2 linked regions of the Arthrobacter globiformis genome follow. Each later gene encodes a partner of the first gene's protein in a complex. Links are inferred from orthologs where the notes say so. Each region holds a gene or a part of one and is shown on either strand. Other genes may lie near its edges. The genes, in order: dinB and dnaN.

Region 1 (6,094 bases):
GGAACTTGGCGGGAAGAATGATCCTGCCCTTTTCGTCAAGACGCGGTGAGTGTGTCCCAAGGAACACGTCCCACCGCCCGTCTGCCGTCAGAAGCCGAACAACCCCCGCGCTGCCACTACCCTCTTACCCGCTCCACTTTACTCCACTTCTCCCCACAGTCAACGCGACGCGTGTATTTCTCTGCAGCTTGGACAAACATTTTTCGGCGGAATGGCGGGGATTTTGGGCGGGGGTGGAAAGTGGAGGGAAATTGCCCGGTCCACTGACGGCGGCCACGGTGAGATCGGGCCCTGGAACACCGGTCCCGGCACCAGTTCCGGGGCTTAAAGCGGAATGACCCGCCGCGGCGGGTCATTCCTGGACTATTGGCGCCCATCCGGGATGGCCCCGGTGGTGCGATGTGGAGGATGGTACGAAGTGGAGGTGGTGGGAAGTGGAGCGGCGGGCTCAGGACTCCCCGCGGCGCCTTTCATCCCATCGCTCTTCGAGGCTGTTCATAAAGGAGCTCTTGCTCTTCGACTTTCGGCCATGCCCGCCGGCCTTTGCTTTGCCTGCCGCAACGCTGCGCATCGTGGCAAAGTAAACTCCGGCACCCATGACGACGAACCCGAGGACCCCGACAAATATGTTCTGGAGGGAGACCCCCACCAGGAGGAGCAGCACCCCGGCCAGCGTGGCCAGTACGCCAATCACGATGTGCCGGGTGGACCAGCTGCGGCCGGGATCCGAGCCCATGGAATTGGCGAACTTTGGATCGTCCTCATGCAGTTGCCTCTCGAGTTGCTCGAGCAGCTTCTGTTCGTGCTCCGAGAGCGGCATCACGACCTCCTTAAGTAGGCCAACGTCCGGACAGGTCAGAACCGGTTGTTCCTGCCTCGTCAACGACCGGCATGCCATCCAGGTTCCCGGCCTGCCAACCTCGGCAGATCCAGCGATTCAAGCATACTGACGCGGCGGGTCAGGTGATCCACACATGTCCAGACGTTCGAAATCTTTGTATCTATAAGGATAGTTTGTTAGGCGCTGTTCTGAAAGACGCTGTTCACGGGCGGCAACACTCCCTGGACCTTGAACTGACACGGATCTGCGGTCACGAACACGGTTTCCCGCGTCCGCGGATGTCGCGGGAATCACTCAGCCGGAATCGCATCAGGAGTTGCCGCTTCCCGGCTCAAGCAGCCGGGCCGGAAGCACGGACTTGCTGCCGAATTTCCCTGTCACCTTGTCCAGCGCCTGTTCGGCGGCCCGCCAGTTGTCATCGCGCCTGTCCAGGCTCAGCTGTAGGGATGTCTGGGCGGCCGCTTCCAGCTGCTCCGCACGGACGCCCACCAGCCGGACCGTCAGGGGCCGGCTGCCCAGTGACTCCAGCAACTGGATGGCCACGGCATAGATGAGCTGCGCGCTGTCCAGCGGCGTGTGGACGGTGCGGCTTCGGGTCACGGTGGAGAAATCGGCGTACCGCAGCTTGAGCGCCACCGTCCGGGCCACCAGCCCGGAAGCGCGGAGCCGCTCCGCAGTGCGGTGGGACAGCCGCAGCAGCTCCCTGTGCAGCAGGGCATCGTCCGCCGTGTCCGCGGCGAACGTTTCCTCCGCTCCGATGCTTTTCTCAACCCGCACCGGCGTGACCGTCCGGCTGTCGATGCCCCAGGAGAGCCGGTGGACGTGCTCACCGGTGGCGCCCAGCACCTTCTTGAGCGAGGAGACCGGCGTCGCGGCGACGTCCGCCACGGTACGGATGCCCATGCGGGCCAGCACCTCCGCCGTCTTTCCCCCGACACCCCACAGGGCATTGACGGGAAGGCTGTGAAGATACGGTACGGTCTGCTCCGGCCGTATGAGCAGCAGGCCGTCCGGCTTGCACCGGGTGGAGGCGATCTTTGCCACGAACTTGCTGGCGGCGATCCCCACGGACGCCGTGATGCCCAGCTCGCCGGCAACCCTCCGCCGGATCAACTGCCCGATTTCCAACGGCGGACCGAGCCTGCGGATCGCGCCTCCGACGTCCAGGAATGCCTCGTCAACACTGAGCGGTTCAACGAGCTCCGTGATGGACTCAAATATGGCCATCAACTGGCCGGATACCTCGTAGTACAGCTTGTGCCTGGGCTCGATGATGGTGGCCTGCGGACACAGCCGGTGCGCCACAGCCATGGGCATCGCCGATTTCACGCCGAACTTGCGTGCCTCGTACGACGCAGACAGCACAACGGAGCGCTCCGCCGGAAAGCCCACGATGACCGGCTGGCCGCGCAGGTCAGGGCGGGCGCGCAGTTCAACCGAGACAAAAAACGCATCCATATCGACGTGCATAATGCTTGCCCGCCGAAGGTCCCGCAGCCGCGCTTCCGCCTGCTCTCTGTCTTCGTCCGGCCCCACAACTGCAATCCTATGCCCTGCACCTGACTAAACTGGAGGCTGAATCCGGCATCAACACCCAGGAGGACCACACCTGTGAAGGTCATTGGAACGCTCATGCCTGCCCGCCTTGGGCTGCTCGCCGCTGGAGCGGCCGTAGTGGCGGCGGCGTCAGCGTGCACGCCACAGGCCCCTGGTTCCGCAACGCCCGCGGCAACGGCACCGGCCCCCTCGTCCGCAGTGGCGACTGCCACGGCCTCAGCGGCCGCAGCCGCCAGCCCGAGTGCATCACCTGGCACGTCGGCCACCGTGGGAGCGCTTGTCGCAGGCTTCCCGTCAAAGCTTCTTCCCGTGATGCCCGGGACCAAGGTGGTGGCCAGCAGCTTCGACAAGTCAGCATCCCCGGCCACCGCCGCACTGGTGGGCTCAACCGCCGCCAAGCCGGCCGCCGTCGTCGCCTACTACACCAAAGCCCTGGAGGCACAGGGCTTCAAGGCCGTTCCCGGCAGCACGGTGGGCAGTGTGGCGTCCAAGGACTTCGTGCGGGCGGGCAACGAGACGGTTAACATCGCCGTCCCCGCAACCGGAGGAGTTTCCACCTTCACTATCGGCGCCAACGTGACGCCCGAGTCCGTCAAGTGATGCTGGCCGAGCAGCTTCGCGTGGAGCAGGCGGACTTCGTGGCCGCCGTCGCGGGAAAGCTCACAGACTTTTTGACGACCCGGCAGTCGATCATGACGGCAATCTCGCCGGACATCGATCCCATCATGGGGTCCATCTCCAACCTGGTCACCGGCGGAAAGCGGCTGCGTGCCCTCATGTGCTACTGGGGGTGGCGCGGAGCGGGCGGCCCCGCCGCGGCAGAGGACATCGTCACAGCAGGCGCCGCGCTTGAGCTGTTCCAGGCGGCAGCCCTGATCCACGACGACATCATCGACCGGTCGGACACCCGCCGCGGCGGACCTAGCGTACACCGCCGGTTCAGCCAGCTCCACGAGTCCCAGGGCTGGGCCCTGGACAGCGAACGCTTCGGCCACGCCGCGGCCATTCTGGCCGGCGACCTCTGCCTGTCCTTCAGCGAGGAAGCCTTCACCGACATCGGCGAAACGGCAGCCTCTGGAAGCAGGGCAAGGCTAATCTTCAACCTTATGCGTTCGGAGGTCATGGCCGGCCAGTACCTGGACATCCTCGAAGAGGTGGCCGGGCCGGTCCGGGACCGCGCCGGGGCCGTCAGCCGCGCCCAGTCGATCATCCGCTTCAAGTCGGCCAAGTACTCGACGGAACATCCGCTCGCCCTGGGCGGTGCGCTCGGCGGAGCCTCGGACGAACTGCTCCGGGGCTACTCCGCCTTCGCCCTCCCCCTGGGCGAGGCCTTCCAGCTTCGCGACGACGTCCTGGGCGTTTTCGGGGACCCGGTCACCACCGGAAAGCCCGCGGGAGACGACCTCCGGGAAGGCAAGCGGACCGTCCTCGTGGCCTTCGCCCTGGACCTGGCCACCCCTGAGGAGTCCGCGTTCATCGACTCAAAGCTTGGCAGCCCCGAACTGAGCGAGGAAGACGTGGCCGAGATCCGCCGGATCATCGCGGACTGCGGGGCGCTGCAGGCCACGGAAGTGTTGATCGAGGAATTCGGCGCAGCGGCATACGCAGCACTGGAGCTCCTGCCGCTGGAAGACCTCCCCAAGACCGCGCTGCGGCGGCTGGCTGAGGCGACAGTGAGCCGGGCCGCCTAATCGGCTGGCCCGGCCCGTTTACCAGGCTGGGTAGTTACCAGGCCGGGGTAGTTACCAGGCCAGGGACTGCGCCCGACGTCGGATTTCCGTCTTGCGCCCCTCGCGGAGGGCATCGATGGGGCGCCCGCGCAGTGACTCGTCAGGGGTAAAAAGCCAGCCGATAAGCTCCTCGTCCGAGAAGCCGGCGTCCGACAGCACCACAATCGTGCCCTTGAGGCTGTCCACGACGTGACCGTCCTGGAGGAAAGCCGCGGGCACCGAACGGATCCGCCGTTCCCCGATCCGCAGGGCCGCCAGCGCGCGCTCGTCAAGGAGCCCGTGGACTTTGGTAATGGACACATCCAGCAACTGGGCAACATCGGGCAGGGGCAGCCAGTCGCCTACAAGGGTTTCTACAGTACTCACGGGTCAAGGTTGCCATGGCGGGCGCCCGCAAGCCTAGTCGAAGCAGCGCACGCGTGCGCCCGCTCCATTTTCGCGCGCGACACTCCCAGCCGGGCAGATTTTCCGGCTGAAAGCCGATTCTTGTGCTAACCGAAAAATCGTGAGAGATTCACATAGATAACATTCGCAACACAATTAACATCAGTAACATTGGTATCACGAGCAACTGGCATGACCGACAGCATTCGCCGCTGAGAAGAGGATCTTTCCCATGACGACGACCCGCTCCACCAAGCAGTCACCCCGGCCGGGCCTGCCCCTGATCGCGGCCACGACGGCCACGCTCCCCGCCGTCATGCTTTCCTCCCTTGCGGTCGCCCAGCCCGCAGCGGCCGACGCCCGGGACCAGCACGGTGCCCGCGACACTCGCCGCCGCCATCGAGGCCCAGGCAGCAGCAGTCAAAGCTGGCATCATCCCCGCAGCCTCCGTGCCGGCCGCGCTCCCGTCGGGCCTTCAGCCCACCCGCGTCACCCCGACGGCCCACACGGTGGTCCGCGGGGACACGGTCAGCGGCATCGCCGGCCGGTACGGGCTGAGCACCACTGCCGTGCTGAAGCTCAACAACCTGAAGTCGAACTCCGTGATCTACCCGGGGCAGCGGATCAGGCTGAAGGCTGCCGCGGCTCCGGCGGCCAGGACTGCTGCGGCGCCTGCCAGCACCGCTGCCAGGACGTACACGGTCAAGTCCGGCGACACGCTGGGCGGCATCGCCGGTCGGCACGGCGTCAGGCTCTCCCAGGTGCTCAGCTGGAACGGGCTCAAGGTGACGTCGATCATCTACCCCGGTCAGAAGATCCGCCTCGGTGCCGGCACGGCTGTTGCGGCGGCCCCGGCCAAGGCGGCAGCACCGGCCGCCGCCCGCTCCGCCTCCTACGTCATCAAGTCCGGGGACACGCTGTCCGGCATCGCAGCCAGGCACGGCGTCAAGCTCGCGGACGTCCTGTCGGCGAACCGGCTGAAGGTCACCAGCGTCATCTACCCCGGCCAGAAGCTCGCCATTCCCGGGAAGGCCAGCGCCGTCCAGCCGGCATCCAGCGTCACGCCGCTCGTGCCCAGCTCCTTCCTCGGCTACACCTACCCGGCAGCCGTGGTCAGCTCGGCCAACAAGAACAAGGCCCTGCTCAACTCCTCGCCGGTTCCCTCGCTTGCCCAGATGCAGTCCATCGTGGCCGACACGGCACGGCGGATGGGCGTGGATCCGGCGCTGGCACAGGCCTTCGCGTACCAGGAATCCGGGTTCAACCAGCGGGCAGTGTCGCCGGCCAACGCCATCGGCACCATGCAGGTCATCCCCTCCTCGGGCGAGTGGGCATCCGACCTGGTGGGCCGGAAGCTGAACCTTCTTGATCCGTATGACAACGCCACAGCCGGAATCGCAATCATCCGCCAGCTGATCCGGACCAGCAAGAACCTGGACTACGCCATCGCCGGCTACTACCAGGGCCAGTACTCGGTCAACAAGCACGGAATGTACACCGACACCAAGCACTACGTCGCAGCCATCAAGGCACACCGCAAGAGCTTCAGCTGACTCCCTCAACTGACCTCCGGGCCGGCGAC
Region 2 (6,016 bases), 1.7 Mb from region 1 along the record:
CCCGACGGCGGTTATTCGGCTGAAAAGTCCGCTTGCTCACGTTAGTTACTCCAGTGGATCAAAGGTGCGCCCACCCGATCAGTAAGGGGAAGAACTGGCCGACGCTAAGTTTTGTATGTGTCTGCTTCCCCTGAATTTCCCGGAACACGCGGAGCGTCCGGAAGTCCAAAATGGGTTCAGAAAGCAGGCACAAAGGACTCCACAACGTTAGGGCAAAACGCCGCAGGGAGTCAAACCAGCAAGCCACCCGCCGTGTTTCCCCAGCTGTGGCTAACGGGGTGCCGAACCTGTGGATGAAGCAGCTCACAATGGCCGTTTTCGAACCACAACGGTGTAATTATCCACAAGGCACTTCCCAGCTATCTTCTAGGCTTTTCATCCCCTAGAGTGTCCCAGTAGCCGATTATCCACGGACTGTGCATAACCCTGTGGATTAAGCCGGGCCAGGACCCTGGTTCCGGGCTTGCGGTTGCATGTAATGCAGGCAGCAAGCTTTGAGGAACCAAATTTGATGACAGTAGACGAAGCCAACCACGCCAACACTGTCGGAAGTTCCTGGCGGCGCGTGGTGAATCTTCTCGAACAGGACGACCGCGTTTCGCCCCGGCAACGCGGCTTTGTCATCCTCGCGCAGGCCCAGGGCCTCATCGGTTCCACCCTTCTCGTTGCAGTGCCGAACGAACTGACCCGGGAAGTGCTCCAGACCCAGGTCAAGGACGCTCTCGATGACGCGCTCCGCAACGTCTTCTCGGACGACATCCGCTGCGCGATCGACGTCGACACCGATCTGGTGCCCATCCACAAAGAGCCGGAACCCGCCGTCGAGCTTTCCCTCGCAAACGATCCCTCCGTTGAGCTGAAGCCCCAGCCCATGCTGCCGAGCACTTCGCACGAATTCGGCCGCCTCAACCCCAAGTACGTTTTCGACACCTTCGTGATCGGATCTTCCAACCGGTTTGCCCATGCCGCCGCCGTCGCCGTGGCAGAAGCCCCTGCCAAGGCCTACAACCCGCTGTTCATCTATGGCGACTCGGGTCTGGGTAAGACCCACCTGCTGCACGCCATCGGCCATTACGCCCGGCGCCTTTACAGCGGGATCCGCGTCCGGTACGTCAACTCCGAGGAATTCACCAACGACTTCATCAACTCGATCCGTGACGATGAAGGCGCCAGCTTCAAGACGACGTACCGCAACGTCGACGTCCTCCTGATCGATGACATCCAGTTCCTGGCCGGCAAGGACCGGACGCTGGAGGAGTTCTTCCACACCTTCAACTCGCTGCACAACAACAACAAGCAGGTGGTCATCACCTCGGACCAGCCGCCCAAGCTGCTGGCAGGTTTCGAGGACCGGATGAAGTCCCGCTTCGAGTGGGGCCTGCTGACGGACATCCAGCCGCCTGAGCTGGAAACCCGCATCGCCATCCTCCGGAAGAAGGCCCTCAGCGAAGGCCTCTCCGCCCCGGACGACGCGTTGGAGTACATCGCTTCGAAGATCGCCAGCAACATCCGCGAACTCGAAGGCGCCCTCATCCGCGTCACGGCATTCGCCAGCCTCAACCGCCAGCCGGTGGACGTCGCTCTCGCCGAGATGGTGCTCAAGGACCTCATCACCGACGACGGCGCCCAGGAAATCACGTCGGCCCAGATCCTGCAGCAGACGGCGGACTACTTCAAGCTCAGCATGGAGGAGCTCTGCAGCAAGTCCCGGACCCGGACGCTGGTGACGGCACGGCAGATCGCCATGTACCTGTGCCGCGAACTGACCGACATGTCGCTGCCGAAGATCGGCCAGGAGCTAGGCGGACGCGACCACACCACCGTGATCCACGCCGACCGCAAGATCCGTGAACTCATGGCCGAGCGTCGTGTGATTTACAACCAGGTCACCGAGCTCACCAACCGGATCAAGCAGCAGCAGCGCGACTCCTGATCCAAGGTTCTTTACCTTATTAACAGGTGCGTGTGGATAACCCTGTGGACAGTTAAGGGGACAACCGCGGTTAATGGGCTTAAAACCCTTAAGGCGTCTGTGGATCACGGAACCGGGCCAAAATCTTGTCAACATCCACAGCCTGTTTAAAACGTGCCGAACCCACAGTCCATGAACAGGGCTTAACCGCGGATCCGAGCCGTGAAACCGACTTATCCACAGTTTCCACAGCAGTTATTAACACTACTAATCCCAAAAAATCGAATTCCCTCAAACAACAATCTCCTTCCGCGACCTCCACGCACCGGCCCAAGCATCGGCCACCAGGCTGCCGGCAGAGCTGGCATCACTGGCGGGGATGGGGAAATCCTTGTAGTTCCGGCTAAGCTGTCTGCAGCGCTCCCATCCCTGGGTTTGTTCGCGGTCGGCCATGCGCGGACCATGCAGGTTCAGGGACTTGGGGGCAACGGTCTTGTGGGCTCCTTGCGAGTTCCCGTTCAGAAAATGGCAGCAGCAATGAAAGGCGGCACCCTTCCGTGAAGTTCAGAGTCGAACGGGACGTCCTGGCAGAAGCCGTCACATGGACAGCCCGGTCGTTGTCTCCGCGGCCGCCCGTACCGGTGCTCTCCGGCCTCCTCCTCAAGGCCGAATCCGGAACCGTCAGCCTGTCCAGCTTCGATTACGAGACCTCCGCACGGCTTGAAATTCCTGCCGACATCAGGGAGGAAGGCACCATCCTGGTCTCCGGCCGGCTCCTGGCGGACATCTGCCGCAGCCTGCCCTCGGCGCCGGTGGACATCGAAACCGACGGCAACAAGGTGACACTCACCTGCCGCCGAAGCAGCTTCCACCTGGCCACCATGCCCGAGGCTGAATACCCGCCGCTGCCTGCGCTGCCCACCATCACCGGAACTGTCGCCGGTGACGCGTTCGCCCAGGCTGTATCCCAAGTGATCATCGCCGCGAGCAAGGACGACACCCTTCCCATCCTCACGGGCGTGCGGATGGAGATCGAGGACGACCTCATCACCCTCCTGGCCACGGACCGTTACCGGCTCGCCATGCGGGAAGTTCCCTGGAAGCCCGTCACTCCGGGCATCTCCACCAGTGCCCTGGTCAAGGCCAAAACGCTGAACGAGGTCGCAAAGACTCTGGGCGGCAGCGGTGACATCAACCTGGCCATCGCCGACGACGACAGCCGGCTTATCGGCTTTGAAAGCGGCGGACGCACCACCACGTCGCTGCTGGTCGACGGCGATTACCCCAAGATCCGCTCGCTGTTCCCGGATTCCACGCCGATTCATGCCACGGTGCAGACCCAGGAGCTCGTGGAGGCGGTCCGCCGCGTCTCGCTCGTGGCAGAACGCAACACCCCGGTCCGCCTCGCCTTTACGCAGGGCCAGCTGCACCTCGACGCCGGCACCGGTGAGGACGCCCAGGCATCGGAAGAACTTGAGGCGCAACTCTCGGGCGATGACATCACCGTTGCCTTCAACCCGCACTACCTGGTTGAAGGCCTCAGCGTGATTGAAACCAAGTTTGTGCGCTTCTCCTTCACCACGGCACCCAAACCTGCCATGATCACCGCGCAGAACGACGTCGACGGCGAGGACCAGGACGACTACCGCTACCTCGTGATGCCGGTGCGCCTGCCCAACTAAGCCACATCCCAACTAGGTAGCAGCTGAGGGGCTTCCGAGCCTTCAGAACGCCTTGAGCTGCTACCTGTTTGGGTGGACCGCCATCCCTAACCATCCGCGCAGAAAAGAGTTCACACGGTGCATATCGGACTGATCGGCCTTGGAAAAATGGGTTTCAACATGCGCGAACGGCTGCGCAAGGGCGGGGTCGAGGTCACTGGCTTCGACCGCAACCCCGAGGTCACCGATGTTGCCTCCACGGACGAACTCATCGCCGCCCTTCCTGCGCCGCGCCTCATCTGGGTCATGGTTCCGGCCGGTGAAATCACCGACGCTGTCATCACCGAGCTCGGTGCCAAGCTGCAGCCCGGCGACATGGTGATCGATGGAGGCAACTCCCGCTTCACCGAGGACCAGAAGCATGCCGCGGCCCTCGCCGAAAAAGGAATCCGCTTCGCTGACTGCGGCGTCTCCGGCGGAGTCTGGGGCCTTCAGAACGGTTACGGTCTCATGGCCGGCGGCGACGCCGAGGACATCGAACGTGCCCTTCCGGTCTTTGACGCGCTCCGTCCCGAAGGCGACCGCGCGGACAGCTTCGTCCATGTGGGCAGCGTCGGCGCCGGCCACTACGCCAAGATGGTGCACAACGGTATCGAGTACGGCCTGATGCAGGCCTACGCGGAAGGCTATGAACTCCTCGCCGCCAAGGAAATCGTGACCGATCTCCCCGGCACTTTCCGCGCCTGGCAGAAGGGGACAGTTGTCCGGTCCTGGCTTCTGGACCTCATGGTGAAGGCCCTGGACGAGGATCCGGGACTTGCCTCGATCGACGACTACGTCGAGGACTCCGGTGAAGGACGCTGGACCGTGGAGGAGGCCATCGCCAATGCGGTCCCCGCCCCCGCCATCACCGCTGCGCTGTTTGCCCGGTTCGCCTCCCGCGAGGACAACTCGCCGGCAATGAAGATGGTGTCCGCGCTGCGCCACCAGTTCGGCGGGCATGCCACCCGTCCGGCCAAGTAGCTCCGTGTCCGGGTTCCGGCCGGCTTCCGGACCGACGGTTCCCGAGAATTTGAAGATCGCGTGTACCTAGAACACTTGTCCCTGACCGACTTCCGCAGTTACGCCCAGGTGGATCTCCGGTTTGATCCGGGGGTCACGGTCCTGGTCGGTTCCAACGGAATCGGCAAGACCAACCTGATGGAAGCCATCGGCTACCTGGCAACCCTCAGTTCGCACCGGGTCAGTGCTGACGGTCCCTTGCTCCGTTTCGGAACGGACCGCGCCCTGATCCGGGCAAAGCTGGTCCGGGGCGAACAATCCACCATTTTGGAGCTGGAGATCAACGGCGGCCGGGCCAACCGGGGACGCATCAACCGCAGCAACCCCGTCCGGGCGAGAGACCTGCTGGGCATCTGCCACACCGTCCTCTTCGCCCCGGAGGACCTGGCGCTCGTCAAGGGTGATCCGTCGAACCGCCGCCGCTTCCTGGACGAGCTCCTGGTGAGCCTGATTCCCCGGCACGCCGCCACCCGCAGCGACTATGACCGCGTGCTTAAACAGCGCAACGCACTGCTGAAGTCGGGACGGGCCGGAAAGTTCACCGCCGGCCACGAAGCCACCCTCGATGTCTGGGACCAGCACATGGCACGGGCCGGAGCGGAGCTGCTCCATGCCAGGCTGGAACTCGTCGAGCGCCTGCGGCCCCACCTCAACAATGCCTACGCTCAACTGACCGATGGCTCCAAGGCCGCGGATGCGGTCTACCGCTCAACTCTGCAGAACATGATGGACGACGACGGCGAGCCCGCCAGCCCTTCGGCAGCTCCATCGGGGCAGGCAACCCCGGCCGAGGATCTCGGGCTTCTGTCCGTGGATGAGCTTGCCGAACGCTACGTCCAGGCCTTCGCGGCGTCCCGCCGCAGGGAACTCGAACGGGGCATCTCGCTGGTGGGTCCGCACCGCGACGAGCTGGAACTCGTGCTGGGGCAGGCACCGGCGAAGGGCTACGCCTCGCACGGTGAAACGTGGTCCATGTGTCTGTCCCTGCGGCTGGCGTCCTACTACGTCATGCTCGACGACGCCCGCACCGGAGGCTCAGCACCGATCCTCATCCTGGACGACGTTTTCGCCGAACTTGATGTCCAGCGGCGGCGTAAACTGGCGGAAATAGTTGCCGGCGCCGAGCAGGTGCTGGTGACCGCCGCCGTCGACGCCGATATTCCGGACGAGCTTGCGGGCCGGCGGGTGAAGGTTATCCCGGGAGGAATCGATGAACAGGGATAAGGACGGCGGCCTGCAGCCGGGCCGCGATCCCGATGAAATCGATGCCGCCCAAGCGGCGCTAAACAGGATGCGTGAGGCAGCGGCCGCACGCGGAGAGGTCCGCCGGAAAGCGCCGCGAGCAGGCGGCAGCCAAAAACCACGTACTGGAGCCCAGGGA

Evidence for each region.
Region 2: the proteins of dinB (region 1) and dnaN are in contact, whole or in part, in a solved structure (PDB 1OK7), measured with the Escherichia coli proteins. The link is inferred for Arthrobacter globiformis from one-to-one orthologs.

Annotation. Positions count from the first base shown.
Region 1 is NZ_JAUSZX010000001.1:1,965,779-1,971,872, reverse strand. What follows is about bases 232-3,171. They hold dinB (DNA polymerase IV), read right to left. Parts: upstream 2,312-3,171; coding sequence 1,151-2,311; downstream 232-1,150. Other genes in these bases: QFZ23_RS09030 (polyprenyl synthetase family protein), read left to right, coding at 2,998-3,171; QFZ23_RS09035 (hypothetical protein), read left to right, coding at 2,453-2,998; QFZ23_RS09045 (DUF3040 domain-containing protein), read right to left, coding at 449-820. Also shown: division/cell wall cluster transcriptional repressor MraZ, read right to left, coding at 1-67; more of QFZ23_RS09030, read left to right, coding at 3,172-4,089; QFZ23_RS09025 (Rv2175c family DNA-binding protein), read right to left, coding at 4,141-4,494; QFZ23_RS09020 (hypothetical protein), read right to left, coding at 4,690-4,830. UniProt on the Escherichia coli protein: Poorly processive, error-prone DNA polymerase involved in translesion repair and untargeted mutagenesis. Copies undamaged DNA at stalled replication forks, which arise in vivo from mismatched or misaligned primer ends.
Region 2 is NZ_JAUSZX010000001.1:232,792-238,807, forward strand. The notes cover bases 1,670-4,531. They hold dnaN (DNA polymerase III subunit beta), read left to right. Parts: upstream 1,670-2,469; coding sequence 2,470-3,594; downstream 3,595-4,531. Other genes in these bases: dnaA (chromosomal replication initiator protein DnaA), read left to right, coding at 1,670-1,933. Also shown: rpmH (50S ribosomal protein L34), read right to left, coding at 1-40; more of dnaA, read left to right, coding at 512-1,669; DNA replication/repair protein RecF, read left to right, coding at 4,657-5,859; QFZ23_RS01110 (DUF721 domain-containing protein), read left to right, coding at 5,846-6,016. UniProt on the Escherichia coli protein: Confers DNA tethering and processivity to DNA polymerases and other proteins. Acts as a clamp, forming a ring around DNA (a reaction catalyzed by the clamp-loading complex) which diffuses in an ATP-independent manner freely and bidirectionally along dsDNA.